Regions from separate parts of the Micromonospora sp. NPDC049044 genome, predicted to be linked through region 4. Evidence: riboswitches for the same ligand, from Rfam matches in the RefSeq annotation. Region 4 holds a riboswitch; each other region holds the start of a gene.
What was found. A riboswitch is a leader RNA that binds a small molecule or an ion and turns the genes downstream of it on or off. The one in region 4 is predicted to bind cyclic di-AMP.

Region 1: linked by a shared signal. The riboswitch ahead of AB0B85_RS02375 (hypothetical protein) and the one ahead of AB0B85_RS10780 (hypothetical protein) in region 4 are both predicted to bind cyclic di-AMP.
Region 2: linked by a shared signal. The riboswitch ahead of AB0B85_RS11570 (transglycosylase family protein) and the one ahead of AB0B85_RS10780 (hypothetical protein) in region 4 are both predicted to bind cyclic di-AMP.
Region 3: linked by a shared signal. The riboswitch ahead of AB0B85_RS29600 (NlpC/P60 family protein) and the one ahead of AB0B85_RS10780 (hypothetical protein) in region 4 are both predicted to bind cyclic di-AMP.

What each region holds. Positions count from the first base shown of each region.
Region 1 covers NZ_JBEZFA010000002.1:177,820-181,153, reverse strand. The annotation lists gene AB0B85_RS02380 (carbonic anhydrase) at 1-54, shown strand, start outside; gene AB0B85_RS02375 (hypothetical protein) at 112-1,131, opposite strand; cyclic di-AMP (ydaO/yuaA leader) riboswitch at 1,136-1,266, opposite strand; gene AB0B85_RS02370 (YibE/F family protein) at 1,433-2,803, opposite strand; gene AB0B85_RS02365 (copper-translocating P-type ATPase) at 3,203-3,334, shown strand, end outside.
Region 2 covers NZ_JBEZFA010000011.1:46,082-49,415, reverse strand. The annotation lists gene dinB (DNA polymerase IV) at 1-918, shown strand, start outside; gene AB0B85_RS11575 (hypothetical protein) at 1,043-1,411, shown strand; gene AB0B85_RS11570 (transglycosylase family protein) at 1,539-2,204, opposite strand; cyclic di-AMP (ydaO/yuaA leader) riboswitch at 2,204-2,376, opposite strand; gene AB0B85_RS11565 (nitrilase-related carbon-nitrogen hydrolase) at 2,476-3,334, opposite strand, start outside.
Region 3 covers NZ_JBEZFA010000049.1:13,104-16,437, reverse strand. The annotation lists gene dcd (dCTP deaminase) at 1-76, shown strand, start outside; gene AB0B85_RS29600 (NlpC/P60 family protein) at 139-1,179, opposite strand; cyclic di-AMP (ydaO/yuaA leader) riboswitch at 1,193-1,328, opposite strand; gene AB0B85_RS29595 (N-acetylmuramoyl-L-alanine amidase) at 1,563-3,334, shown strand, end outside.
Region 4 covers NZ_JBEZFA010000010.1:91,411-94,744, reverse strand. The annotation lists gene AB0B85_RS10790 (AAA family ATPase) at 1-490, shown strand, start outside; gene AB0B85_RS10785 (cation diffusion facilitator family transporter) at 599-1,516, shown strand; cyclic di-AMP (ydaO/yuaA leader) riboswitch at 1,628-1,759, shown strand; gene AB0B85_RS10780 (hypothetical protein) at 1,816-2,832, shown strand; gene AB0B85_RS10775 (hypothetical protein) at 3,033-3,334, shown strand, end outside.

The DNA.
Region 1 (3,334 bases), on a different contig from region 4:
TTCGCGACGCTCGGCGTGCCGGCCGGGTCGGCTGACCCGGCTGCTGCCGCCTGACCTGCCGAGGGCCGCCCCGCAGTACGCGGAGCGGCCCTCGGCAACAGGTGGCGCGGGTCAGAGCATCGACATGTGTACGTGGTCGGTGTGGTTCGACGGTCCGCTGTAGGACTTCCAGCCGGTCGCCGGGAACCAGATCTGCCGGTTCCAGATCACGTAGTAGATGCCGAGCCGGTCGGCGTTGCGGATGAGGAACGCGGCCACGTTGTTGCCGTACATCCGGGTGTCGTTGTTGTGCCACGGGCTGAAGCCGCTCTTCTGCAACGACCAGTCGCAGGCGCGGCCCTTCGGGTGCTCGTACGGTCCACCGTTGCGGTGACAGCCGACGAACCGGTTGAATCCGGCGGCCTTGACTTCCTTGTACGCGTGCAGCGTCCGCGGCGTGACGCAACCGGACGTGGTCGGGTCCTTCTCGCTGCAGGACTGCGGCTTCCAGTCACCGTCGGCGGTGCGACCCGGGCCGATCTTGGCGACCTTCGAGGTGGCGTCGACCAGGCCGCCGGTGAAGCCCTTGCCGCCGACCAGGGCGAGCGCCTTGTCGGCCTCGCTCTTGCGCTTGGCCATCACGGCGGTCTGCTTCTGCTGCTCCCGGACCTCGGTGTCGAGGAGCAGTTTGGCCTGCTCGGCGCGGGACTTCGCCGCGTTGACCTCGGCGAGCTTGTTCTCGTTCACCATGTTGATCTCGTCGAGCATCGCGGCGCGCTGGACGAACGTGTCCGGGGCGTCGCTCTCCAGCAGCATCGCGAGCGCGCCGATCCGACCGGTCCGGTACGACTGGGCGGCGATCTGCCCGACCTGTGGTGTCAGTGCGTCCAGGTCGGCCTTGGCCCGGTCCACCTCCAGCGCCAACTCCAACTGCCGCTTCTTGGATTTGTCCAGCTTGGACTTGGCGGCGGAGTAGTCGCGGTTGACCTGCTCGATGAGGTCGGTGATGAGCTTGGGCTCGTCGTCCTCCTCGTGCCCGGATGGTGTGGGGGTCGTCGGAGCGGCGTGGGCCGGGAGAGGCCCGGCGAGCACGGTCAGTGCGGCGATCACGGCCACCACGGGTGTCAACCAGCGGCGTAGGGGTGCCGTCACAATGTTCCCTTCCCTCGACCGCCGACCGGGTTAGCTGACGGGTTCGGGGCGGAAGTGGCCCCTACCGCTGACGCGGATTCACCCCACACACCTGGGTCCCCGGCTCGCCGGTTGGCGATTGGGCGGTGGCACCGCAGGCGCCGCTTCGCGCCTTCATCGGTAACCGGCAGCGAGGTTACCCGAGAGTCGACTCGGTGAGCTACGCCTGGATGCCGACCAAAAGTGTCATTTCGCCATAGCGTTTGGTAACCAGTGACGCGGTTCTCAGGGGGGAGACCCGATCTGGTCACGCTGAGGAGTGTCACCATGCCGTATCCGTGCTCCTGTTCGACTCCGGCCACCCGTCGGTGGCGGTGGATGCGGGCCGGGTCCGCGTCTCGTCCGGCTCGTCGGATCGCGCCGTCCGCGGCGCGTTGAGGGCGGCAAGTGCCTCCGCCGGGTCCGGTTGGGGGCGCGGCCCGGGGGCGTCGCCCGGCGGCGTGGCGTCGACACGTCCGGCCGTGGTCACGATCGCGGCCAGCCCGGTGGTCAGTGGCACGGCGGCGATCAGCCCGAGTGTGGCGACCGCGCTGCGGACGATTTCCTGCGCGAGGAACTCGCTCGTGAGAATCTGCCCGATCGGCCGCGAGTCGGCGGTGAGCAGGAGCAGGAGGGGCAGCGACGCGCCCGCGTACGCCAACACGATGGTGTTGACGGTGGAGGCGATGTGCGCGCGGCCGACGCGGGTCGCCGCCCGGTACAGCTGTATCCGGGTCAGCCCGGGATTGGCGTTCGCCAACTCGGTGACGGTGGCGGCCTGGGTGACCGTCACGTCGTCGAGCACCCCGAGCGAACCGATGATGATCCCGGCGAGCAGCAGGCCGTGCAGGTCCACGTCACCCTGGAACATCGACAGTGTCGTCGCCTCCTCACTGCCGAAGCCGGTGAGGTGGGTCGCCGCGGTGGCGATGGTGGCGAGCGCGCCGGTCAGTACCAGGCTGCCCAGGGTGCCGAGCACCGCGACCGAGGTCTGCGCGGTGACGCCGTGGGTCAGATAGAGCACCACGAACATGATCAGGGCGGCGCCGACCACCGCCACCAGCAGCGGTGATCTGCCGGCACCGATGCCCGGCAGTACGAAGGTGAGCAGGATGGCGAAGCTGGCCGCCAACCCGCCGAGCGCGGCCAGCCCCCGCCACCGGCCGAACGCGACGATCGCGGCAGCGAAGACCACCGCCAGCCACACGAGGGGAGTGCCGCGCTGGTGCTCGGCGATGTTCCAGTTGCTGGTGGCGGGATCGGTAGGGTCGGTCAACTGGACCAGGATGACCTCGTCGCCGACGTCCACCCGTGGTGCGCCCGGACCGTCGGGCACCGGTGTCCGCACCTGCTGGCCGGCGGCGGGGCCGTCGTCCACCCGGACGTCGACAGTGCCGCACGGCCCGGCGCCGGTCCTGGGTGTGTCCTCGGGGCTCGACGGCAGCGGCGGGCACGGCTCGGTCACCACGCGGGTCACCGTGCCGGCGTAGCGCGGCACGTCCGCTCCTCCGTCGGTCTGCGTCGCTCCTCCGCGCGGCCAGAGCAGTGCCGCGGCGAGCACTGTGGCGACGAAGAGGGGCACCACCGTCACGACGAGGATCCGTCGCACCCGGGGCGGGGCGGACGGCGCGGGACGGGCGTGGTCGGAACCCAAGTCGAGACTCCCAACGATCCGGTGCGGGATACGTGTCAGCGGGCCGCGCGGTTCACCGTTTCGACGCGAACGCGCCGGACGGCGGTGCGGTTCGCTGCCTGCCGACCGCCTGATCACTGACGGTCAGTGCGCGGCCGGTCGGCCGCGTCACCACGCCGTCGCGGCGTCCGGATGTGCGGCGGCATGCGCAGGGCGATCATGGGAGATGCTAGTCAGCCCACCGGGAGGTTGCCGGGCGCGCCGGAGCGTCGAGCGGCCGAACCGCCCGCGTGGTGGCCGTCGGGCCGGCATGTTGGAAGCATGTCCGCTCCGACCCCACCCGAGCACCCACAGCGCGCTGCACCCGTGCCGCACGAAAAGCACGCCGGACACGACAAGCACGCCGGGCACGATCCTGCCATGTTCCGCCGCCGGTTCTGGGTCTGCCTGGTGCTCACCGTCCCGGTGGTGCTGACGAGTCACCTCGTGTCGGATCGGCTGGGCCTGGCCGGAGGCGCTGGCTCCTGGGTGGGGCCGGTGCTCGGCTCGGTG
Region 2 (3,334 bases), on a different contig from region 4:
ACCACCCCGCTTGTCGAGGGGCTCTCCATCGACGAGGCGTTCCTGGACGTGGGTGGCCTGCGGCGGCTGGTCGGGTCGCCGACCGAGATCGCCGAGCGGCTGCGCCGGGAGGTCTGGGCCGGGGTCCACCTACCGATCACGGTGGGGGTGGCCCGCACGAAGTTCCTGGCGAAGGTGGCCAGTGGGGTGGCGAAGCCGGACGGGCTGCTGGTTGTCGCACCGGACGCCGAGGTGGCGTTCCTGCACCCGCTGCCGGTCGAGCGGCTGTGGGGCGTCGGCCCGGTCACCTCGGCGAAGTTGCGGGCGCACCGGATCCGTACCGTCGGCGAGGTGGCGCGGCTCGGCGAGGCCGCGTTGGTGTCTCTGCTCGGGTCCGGCTCCGGGCGGCACCTGCACGCCCTGGCGCACAACCGTGACCCACGCGCGGTGCAGGTCGGTCGACGACGCGGATCGATGGGTGCCCAGCACGCACTGAGCCGCAGCCCGCACGCCCCGGCGGAGTTGGACGCCATCCTCGCCGGCCTTGTCGACCGGGTCTCCCGGCGGATGCGCGCGGCCGGGCGGGCCGGGCGCACAGTGGTGCTGCGGCTGCGTTTCGGCGACTACACCCGGGCGACCCGCTCGCACACAGTGGACAAGGCGACAGCCGACACGACCCCGTTGCTCGCCGCCGCGCGGGCGCTGTTGCGGGCGGCCCAGCCCGAGATCGACAGTCGTGGTGTCACGCTGATCGGTGTCTCGGTGGGCAATCTGGACGACAGCCCGGTGCAGCCGGAGCTGCCGTTCCACAGCGACCCGGGTGCGGAGCTGGACGCCGCTGTGGACGCGGTCCGCGACCGGTTCGGATCGGCGGCGCTCACCCGGGCGGTGCTGCTCGGCCGGGAGCCGGGCGTCGAGATGCCGCTGCTGCCGGATTGACCGATCTGCGTGCGGTGTCCATCCGAAGAGGTGCGATCGGAGACACATCACAGCAGGTCGGCGGTTTAGCCGGCGGCTGACGGGTGACCCTTGGGGGGTACAGCCTGACAAGGGGGGACCCAGCATGTCCGACGACACCAGCAACCGAGTGAGCCGCAACGCCGAGCGCCCGCACGACGTGACCGACCCGCTGCTCTGGCAGTTGGCGATCGATGTGCTGAGCGCCCACGAGCCGGACGACGAGGGTCACTGCCGCAACCTCCAGTGCGCCGGGCAGTCCTGGCCCTGTGCGGCCCGCGCCGGCGCCGAGCAGTCGATACGCCTGGCCCGCAGCACACCCGCCCCGGTCGAGACGACCACCGACGGCGGCGACAGCGAGGAGGGCGGCACGGGTTGGTCCGGGGAGAGCAGCGCACCGGCTCCCCGGTGGGGCTGGAACGCCGGTCCGGTCACGTCGCACCGAGGGCCGAAGGCGTCCGCGTCCGCGGCGTGACGGCCTTCCCCCGGGGGTACGAGCGCGCGGGGCTGATTGGCATCACACGCACGAACGCTCGGCCGGTGATCCGGCCGAGCGTTCGCGTGTCATCCGTCAGAGGCTGAGCCGCTGCGTCGGGAAACGATCAGAGGCTGAGCCGCTGACCCGGGAAGATCAGGCCCGGGTCGGCCCCGATCAGCTGCCGGTTGTGCTCGTACAGCGCCTGCCAACCGCCGGTCACCCGGTGGCCGTCAGCGATCTCCGACAGGGTGTCCCCCGGCTTGACCAGGTACGTCTGGCCGCCGGTGGTCGGCGCGGTGCGTTCGTGGCTGCGGGTCGCCGGCTGCTCGCCGCGCGACGGCCGCTCGGTGGGCTTGGTCGACTTCGTGGTGGGCTTGGTCGACTTGGTGGTGGGCTTGGTCGACTTCGTGGCCGAGCCGCCGGTCGATCCGCCCTTCTTGCCGCAGGTCGGCCAGGCGCCGATGCCCTGCCCGTCGAGTACCTTCTCGGCGATCGCGATCTGCTCGCCGCGGCTGGCCAGGTCGGCGCGGGCGGCGTACTTCTTGCCGCCGTAACCGGCCCAGGTGCTCTGGGAGAACTGCAGTCCGCCGTAGTAGCCGTTCCCGGTGTTGATCTTCCAGTTGCCGCCGGACTCGCACTTGGCGATCGCGTCCCAGTTGACCGCGGCCTGCGCCGGGGCGGCCGGCCCGAAGAGGGCGACGGCGCCGGTGACCGCACCGACAGCCAGGGTGCCGACGGCGAGGCGGCGGGTGGTGACCCGTCGATGACGGGGGGTGTAGACAGACGTCATGTGAGCTTCCTCCACGCCGGCGAGGTGAGCTGTCGGGTTCGGGCCGAGGAGCCCGGCCGCACGGTGGCGGCTTCACCCCGAGGTGACATGCACCGAGGAACGTGTGGGTCCCCCGCTCCTGCCCGGTGACTGGGTTCCGACGACCGGGGGCAGGATTTGGCGTTGCCGGCCGTGGTGTCCGCGTTGGCGAACCCGACCGACGTTAGGCACGGTCGGTGACGATCGCCCAACCCCTGTGAACTTCTTCACCGGGGCACGCTGGAGAGTCCGCTCAGCGGTTGCGGGCCTGGTGACTCTGTGCAGTGACCACCATGGACCGTTTGCGATCAGCTGTCCTCCTGGAGCCAGACGCCGACCCCTCGACGGCGACGACCAACAAGACCAGGGACAACAACGGAAACCAATCTCCCGTACGCGAGTAGACAGTGCCCCATCCGGTGGTCGGAGCGGCCGTTACCAGCAACTCCGCGTCACCGGCGCTGACGTCACCCAGCAGTCTGCCGCCGCCGTCGCTTACCGTCAGCCGGCCCAACTCGGCGGCGCGGACCACTGTGATTCCGTTCTCCACACCCCGGACCATTGCGATGCGACCGTGCAGCCAACCGTCGGAGGTGAAGTCCAGGGCGGGGACGAGCAGCACCGAGGCGCCCTCCGCCCGATACCGCCGGACCAGGCCGGGATAGTCGAGGTCCTTGCAGATGGCAACGCCGAACCGCCCGTTCACGATGACGTCGTCGTCGCCCGGCGTCAGCCACTCCTCCAGGCCGGGGACCAGATGCTGTTTCTGGTACGTCGTGACGCCGCCATCCGGGTCCAGCACCAGCGCGACGTTGCTGGCCGTGCCGGCCCGCCACAGCACCGTGCCGACGACGATCTGGGCCCCGGCCTGCCGCAGCGCGTCCACGAGCAGGGGCAGGGTCGTGTCCGTCACGGCGAACACCTTCTCCGGCAGCACCACGATCCGTGCCCCACGGGCGGTCAGGTCCGCCACCCGCGCGGCGTACCGGGCGAGCAGGTCCCGGCCGGACGGTTCGTCGATCGGGAGCCCGTCCGTGGACTGCCGCAGGGCGAGCAGACCGACGGTAAGCGGCTCGGCCGGGTCGGCTGAACGACCCAGTGACCAGGCCGAC
Region 3 (3,334 bases), on a different contig from region 4:
ATCTCGTTACCAGGGCCAGCGGGGTCCGACGCCGAGCCGCGCCTGGCAGCACTGGCGCACCTGGCCGACCCGCTGACCCCGTGACGACGAGGGCCCGCCGCGACGAATCGCGACGGGCCCTTCGGTCAACACCCTCGATCAGGCTGGGCGGCCGTAGCTGTGGATCGGGCCGTCGTCGACCTTCTTCATCTTGACCGGTTGACCGGCCTGCGAGGCGTGCACCACCCAGCCGCCGCCGACGTACATGCCGACGTGGTGGATGTCGCTGTAGTAGAAGACCAGGTCACCGGGGCGCAGGTCGGCCCTGCTGACGTTCTTGGTGACGCGGCTCTGCGCGGCGGCGTTGTGGGGCAGTGACACCCCGGCCTTCGCCCAGGCGGCAAGCATCAGCCCGGAGCAGTCGTACGAGTTCGGTCCCTCGGCACCCCAGACGTAGGGCTTGCCGATCTGCGCGCAGGCGAACTTGACGGCCGTGCCCGCGGCGCCGCCGGGATAGCTGCCGGGGCAGGGCGCCGGGCGCAACGGACCGCCACCACCGCTGCCGTACACCTTGAGGCGCAGCTTCTGCAGCTTGTCGATCTCCTCGTTGATCTGCTTCTTCTTCGCCGCCAGTTGCGCCTCGGTGCGGGTCAACTGGGCCACCATCTGGTCGAGTGGAGCCTTCTGCCCGGCCAACTTGTCGCGCAGGTCGGCCACCTCGCGGACGTCCTGCTGCTGGTTGTGCGCGAAGCGGTCGAGCAGTTCGAGTTGACCGACCACCTCACTCGGTGACCGGCTGCCCAGCACCGCGTTGACGGTAAGCACGTTCTCGCCCTTGTAGGCCCGCACGGCCAGGGCACTGACCTTGTCCATCGCGGCGTCGACCTGACGCTCGAGCGGGGCGATCCGGGCGGCCAGCGCCTCGGCCTGCCTGCGCTTGGCGGCGAGGTCGATCCGGGTGGCGTTGTGCTGTTCGATGATCGGCTCGAGCTTGTTCCAGTCGGCGTCGATCTGGCGCTCGATCTCGGCGACGGACGGGTCGGCGTGGGCCGCCGTGGCGCTGCCGGTCAGGACGACGGCGACGCCGGCCAGTGCGGCGAGCGCGGTGGTGAAGCGGGACCAGCGTGAACGCGGCACGATCGACGTCGGGCCGGCTGCTGCCGACCGCTCGGACGACGGCCGCGGGGCATGGAGTGCCACCGGGGTTCCGTACTCCTTCTTCCTGACCGCCTACCGGGTTAGCTGACGGGTTCGGGCGGGAAGTCGGCGCCCTACCGCAGTGGCTGCGGATTCACCCCGGGGGACATGGGTCCCCGGTTCGTTCGGAAACGACTCGGCGGTGTCGGTCCGTTACCGCCCGGGCTGGACGGAGCTGCTATCGGGCCGACGAATGACCAGAGTAGAGACGCTTGTTACCACTTCGCAACCCGTGCGGCCGTGACACTCCGTACCGATCGGAGAGGGTCACCGACCGTACATGAAAATTTCTTTCCCTCCTTGTCGATGGATGGAAAGGTATTGACGCGGACTCCCGGGCGGCGCGAAGGTGACCTCACCTTCACCCGCGCAATACAGGGGGTTCAATGCATCGTCCAACCCTGCTCGCCGCGACGGTGGCCGCCGTGGTCGCCGCCGCGACCACTGTTCCGCTACCTGCCAACGCCACGACCGCACCAACGACCGACCGCCAGCAGCAGTACGCCGCCGCGGCGGCCGAGTACGGCGTACCGACCGACGTGCTGCTCGGCGTCTCCTACCTGGAGTCCCGCTGGGACAGCAACGCCGGCACCCCCAGCACCAGCGGCGGTTACGGCCCCATGCACCTGACCGACGCCCGACACGTGGCCGCACTGCTGGTGGGCGGTCACCACGACACCGGTACCGAGGACCCGCGCGGCGACGACTCCCGTACCGCGCTGGCACCCGCGCCCCGGCCGGCCGAGGACCCGGCGCCACCCGCCGCCGCGTTGCAGACAGTGGACGCCGCCGCCGCGCTCACCGGCGCGACAGCCGACGCGCTGCGCACCGACGCCTCCGTCAACATCCGGGGCGGCGCCGCGCTGCTGGCGTCGTACCAGCGGGAGTTGGGCGCGCCGGTCGGCGCCGGCACCGACCCGGCCAGCTGGTACGGCGCGGTGGCCCGCTACGCCGGCGCGGACAGCGCCGACGCGGCGGCGGCCTTCGCCGACGAGGTCTTCACCACCATCGGCGCCGGAGAGTCCCGGGTGACCGACGACGGCCAGCGGGTCGCGCTGCCGGCCCGGGCGATCCGCCCGCAACGCTCCTGGCTGGACCGACTGGGTCTGCGCCGGCTCGCCCGACCGGACGGGCTGGAATGCCCCCGGACCATCTCCTGCGAGTGGATTCCGGCGCCCTACGCGGCGTTCGGCGACGGGGACTACGGCAACCATGACCTGTCCGACCGGCCCGCCCGGCAGAAGATCGAGTACATAGTCATCCACGACACCGAGGGAAGCTGGGCCACCACCCTGCAACTCGTGCAGGACCCGACCTACGTGAGCTGGCACTACACGCTGCGCTCGGTGGACGGGCACATCGCTCAGCACGTCAAGACCAAGGACGTCGCCTGGCACGCCGGCAACTGGTACGTCAACGCCAAGTCGGTCGGGTTGGAACACGAGGGCTTCGCGGCGCAGGGCACCTGGTACACCGAGGCGATGTACCGGACGTCGGCGAAACTGGTCCGGCACCTCGCGCTGCGGTTGGGCATCCCGCTGGACCGCCAGCACATCATCGGCCACGACAACGTGCCCGGCACCACCGCCGCGACCGTCCGTGGCATGCACTGGGACACCGGTCCGTACTGGGACTGGACCCACTACTTCGAACTGCTGCACGCGCCCCGGTTGGACACCGGTACCCCGGCCACCGGACTGGTCCGGATCGACCCGGACTTCACCACCAACCAGCCCGCGTTCGTCGGCTGCGTCACCGCCGGTGTGCCGTGCGCGCCGCGCGGCTCCTCGGCGGTGGTGCTGCGCTCCGCGCCGGCTGCGGACGCGCCACTTGTGAACGACATCGCGCTGCGCCCCGACGGCACCCCGAACACGATGGAGGTGTCGGACCACGGTGCCCGTGCCTCCGCCGGCCAGACGTACGCGCTGGCCGGCCGGCAGGGTGACTGGACGGCGATCTGGTACCTCGGGCAGCGGGCCTGGTTCCACAACCCGGCGTCCGCGCCCACCGCCAGCTGGACAGTCGGCCTGGTGGCCACCCCGAAGCCCGGCCGGACCACCATTCCGGTGTACGGGCGGGCCTACCCGGAGGAGGCGGCCTACCCGGCCGGGGTGCCCTACCAGACGATCTCGCCACTGCAGTACACCCTGACCGCCGG
Region 4 (3,334 bases):
GACCCGGGCTCGGGACCAGGCCCTGGGCCGGCGTAAGCGACACGACTTCACGCTCACCACCAACTACCGCAACTCGGCGGAGATCTTCGCGGTGGCGGCGGCGGAGATCCGCCGGCTCTACCCTGACCTGCCGCTACCGACCGCCGTGCGCTCCACCGGGGTCGATCCGGTCGAGCTGGTGGTGCCCGCGACCGGGTTGGAGACCGCCGTCGTGAAGGCGGCCGCCGGGCTGCTGGCCGAGGTGGAGGGCACGGTCGGGGTGATCACTCCGGTCCCCCGCCGCGACGAGGTCGCCGGTTGGCTCGACGCGCTCGACGCGCCGCGCCTGCAGGTGGTGACCAGCCTGGAGGCCAAGGGCATGGAGTACGACGGGGTCGTGCTCGTCGCCCCGAGCGAGATCCGGGCCGATCCGGGCGCGGGGGTACGCACCCTGTACGTGGCGCTTTCCCGGGCCACGCAGCGGCTCACCACAATCGATCCGACCGACTGATCCGGGGCAAACCTGCCTGCTGGGCCGGTGGTCTACCTCATAGTTGCATACATAGCGATGTGAACATACATTTGACCGGGCCCCGACCGGCGGCGGAAGGTGGATCTCGTGGGCGCAGGTCATGACCACCACCATGGGTCGGTCGCCAATGCCGCACACCAGCACAGGGGCCGACTCTGGGCGGCGTTCGGGCTGCTCGCCACCCTGATGGTGGTCGAGGCGGTGGCCGCCCTGCACACCGGCTCGCTCGCCCTGCTCTCCGACGCCGGGCACATGTTCACCGACGTGCTCGGCATCGGCATGGCACTCGCCGCGATCACCGCGACCCGGCGGGCCACCGGCGACCCGCAGCGCACCTTCGGGCTCTACCGACTCGAGGTGCTCGCCGCGCTCGCCAACGCCGTCCTGCTCTCCGGCGTCGCCGTCTACGTGCTGATCGAGGCGATCCGCCGATTCGGGGACCCGCACGAGGTCGTCACCGGACCAATGCTCGCGGTGGCCGTCCTCGGCCTGCTCGCGAACATCGTCGCCTTCGCCCTGCTTCGCGCCGGCGCCCGGGAGAGCATCAACCTCCAGGGCGCCTACCTGGAGGTGCTCGGCGACCTGCTCGGCTCGTTGGGCGTGATCGGCGCGGCGCTGCTCATCGCCGGCACCGACTGGTGGTGGGCCGATCCACTCGTCGCGGTCGCCATCGGCGCGTTCATCCTGCCGCGCACCTGGCGGCTGGCCCGCGCCGCCGTCCGGATTCTGGTCCAGGCCGCCCCGAAGCACCTCCAGGTGACCGCCGTGCATGACCGACTGGCCGCGGTCCCCGGCGTGGTCGAGGTGCACGACCTGCACGTCTGGACGCTCACCTCGGGCATGGACGTGGCGTCCGCGCACCTGACCATGGCACCCGACGCGGAGGTCGGCGCGGTGCTCACCGCGGCGCGTACCGCCCTGCACGACGACTTCCGGATCGAACACGCGACGTTGCAGATCGAGCCCGGCGCCGCCACCGGAGCGTGCGGCTCGATCGAGTGGTGACAATTCGTTCGTGACGACGCACGCACCGTCCGTCACAACGGCTGCAGCCGCCCCACCGGCACCGGTAGGCTCGGTCCCGGCCTCCACCAGGCGGCGCCCTCCAGGCGCCGGTGGCGGTCGCCGCCTAATCGCCCAGCCGGGCGAACCGGGGAACCACGTTCCTGGGGTGCATCCGCGTCAGCGGTAGGGATCTTCCGTCCCGAACCCGACAGCTAACCCGGTCGGCGGCTGACGGAAGGACATGCGCAGTGGCACCAGCACGACCACCCGCCGCCCGACTGGCGGCCCTGATCGTCGCGATGTTCGCCCTCGGCGTCGCGCTCCCGGCCGGCACCGCCTCGGCCGCTCCCCCGACCGGCCTGCGGGCCGCCGCCGCCCCCGACTCCGACGAGGAGGGCGGCACCCCCTCGCTACGCGCCCAACTTGAGGCCGCCAGCAAGGGCTACCTGGACGCGAAACGCGCGCTGGACACCTCCGTGCAGCGGCAACAGCAGCTCGCCACCCAGCTGAAGACCATCGAGGTCGAGCTCGCCCAGCGCGACGGCAAGGTCGGCCAGATCGCCGACGTGGCGTACCGCACCGGCCGGCTCGGCACGGTGTCGGCGCTGCTCAACAGCAACAGCCCGGAGGGCTTCATGGACCGGGCCGCCGCGCTGGAGGCGGTGGCCGCCAACGAGGACCGGGTGCTGCGCGATCTACTCGCCACCAAGGACCAGGCCAATCGCACCCGGGCCGCCCTGAACGGCGAGATCGTCGAAGAGCGCAAGCAGGTAGCGGTGATGGCCAAGCGCAAGGACCAGGCCGAACGGGCGCTGGCCGTGGCCAACGCCCCCAAGCCGCAGACCACCGCCGACAGCGGTTCCAACCGGGGCACCTCCACGGCGAACGCGAAGGCCGCACCCCGCAACTCCGACGGCTCCTGGCCATCCGAATCGTGCAGCGTCAACGACCCCACCCCCGCCAGCGGCTGCATCACCCCGCGCACCCTGCACGCGCTCAACCAGGCCAAGGCCGCCGGCTTCACCAGGTACGTCTCCTGCCACCGCCCCAGCGGCTCCGGCGAACACCCCAAGGGCCGGGCCTGCGACTTCGCGGCCCAGAAGGATGGCTTCGGCGGCAACGCCACCGGCGGCGACAAGACGTACGGCAACAACCTGGCCGCGTACTTCATCCGCAACGCCGACCAGCTCGCCGTGCTGTACGTGATCTGGTACCGGCAGATCTGGCTGCCCAGCAGTGGGTGGAAGTCGTACAGCGGCGCGGGCGGCACCCCGTCCACCGACCACACCAACCACGTACACCTGTCGGTCTACTGACCCCCGGTGTCCGGCGGGTGATCCACTCGTGTTCGCCGACTCCGGGGTGTCCGGTCAACGGGATACCCCGGAGTCGGTGATGTCGTGTTGACCATGCGGGCGGGCGATGCCGTCGCCGGGGCCGGCTACGTCGCCGGGCGTACCCTGGATGACGTCGGCGGTCGGACGACCCGGCCCGGGTCGGCGGGCAGCATCGCGGTATGCCTCGGATCCCACCCACCACCCGCAAGGGCCTGCTCGCACTGCATCTGGTCACCTCGCTCGGCTGGCTCGGTGCCGACCTCGTGCTCCTCACCCTCGGCATCGCCGTGCAGCGTGGCGCCGACCCGGCGGTGGTCTACCCGGCCATGGCGCTGGTCGGCACTGTGCTGTTCGCGCCGCTGAGCGTCCTGGTCTGGCTGGTCGGGGTCGCCAGCGCGCTCCTCACCCCGTGGGGCCTGTGGCGCTATCGCTGGGTGCTGGCCAAGCTCGTGCTCACCACCGTGATGGTCGGACTGGTGCT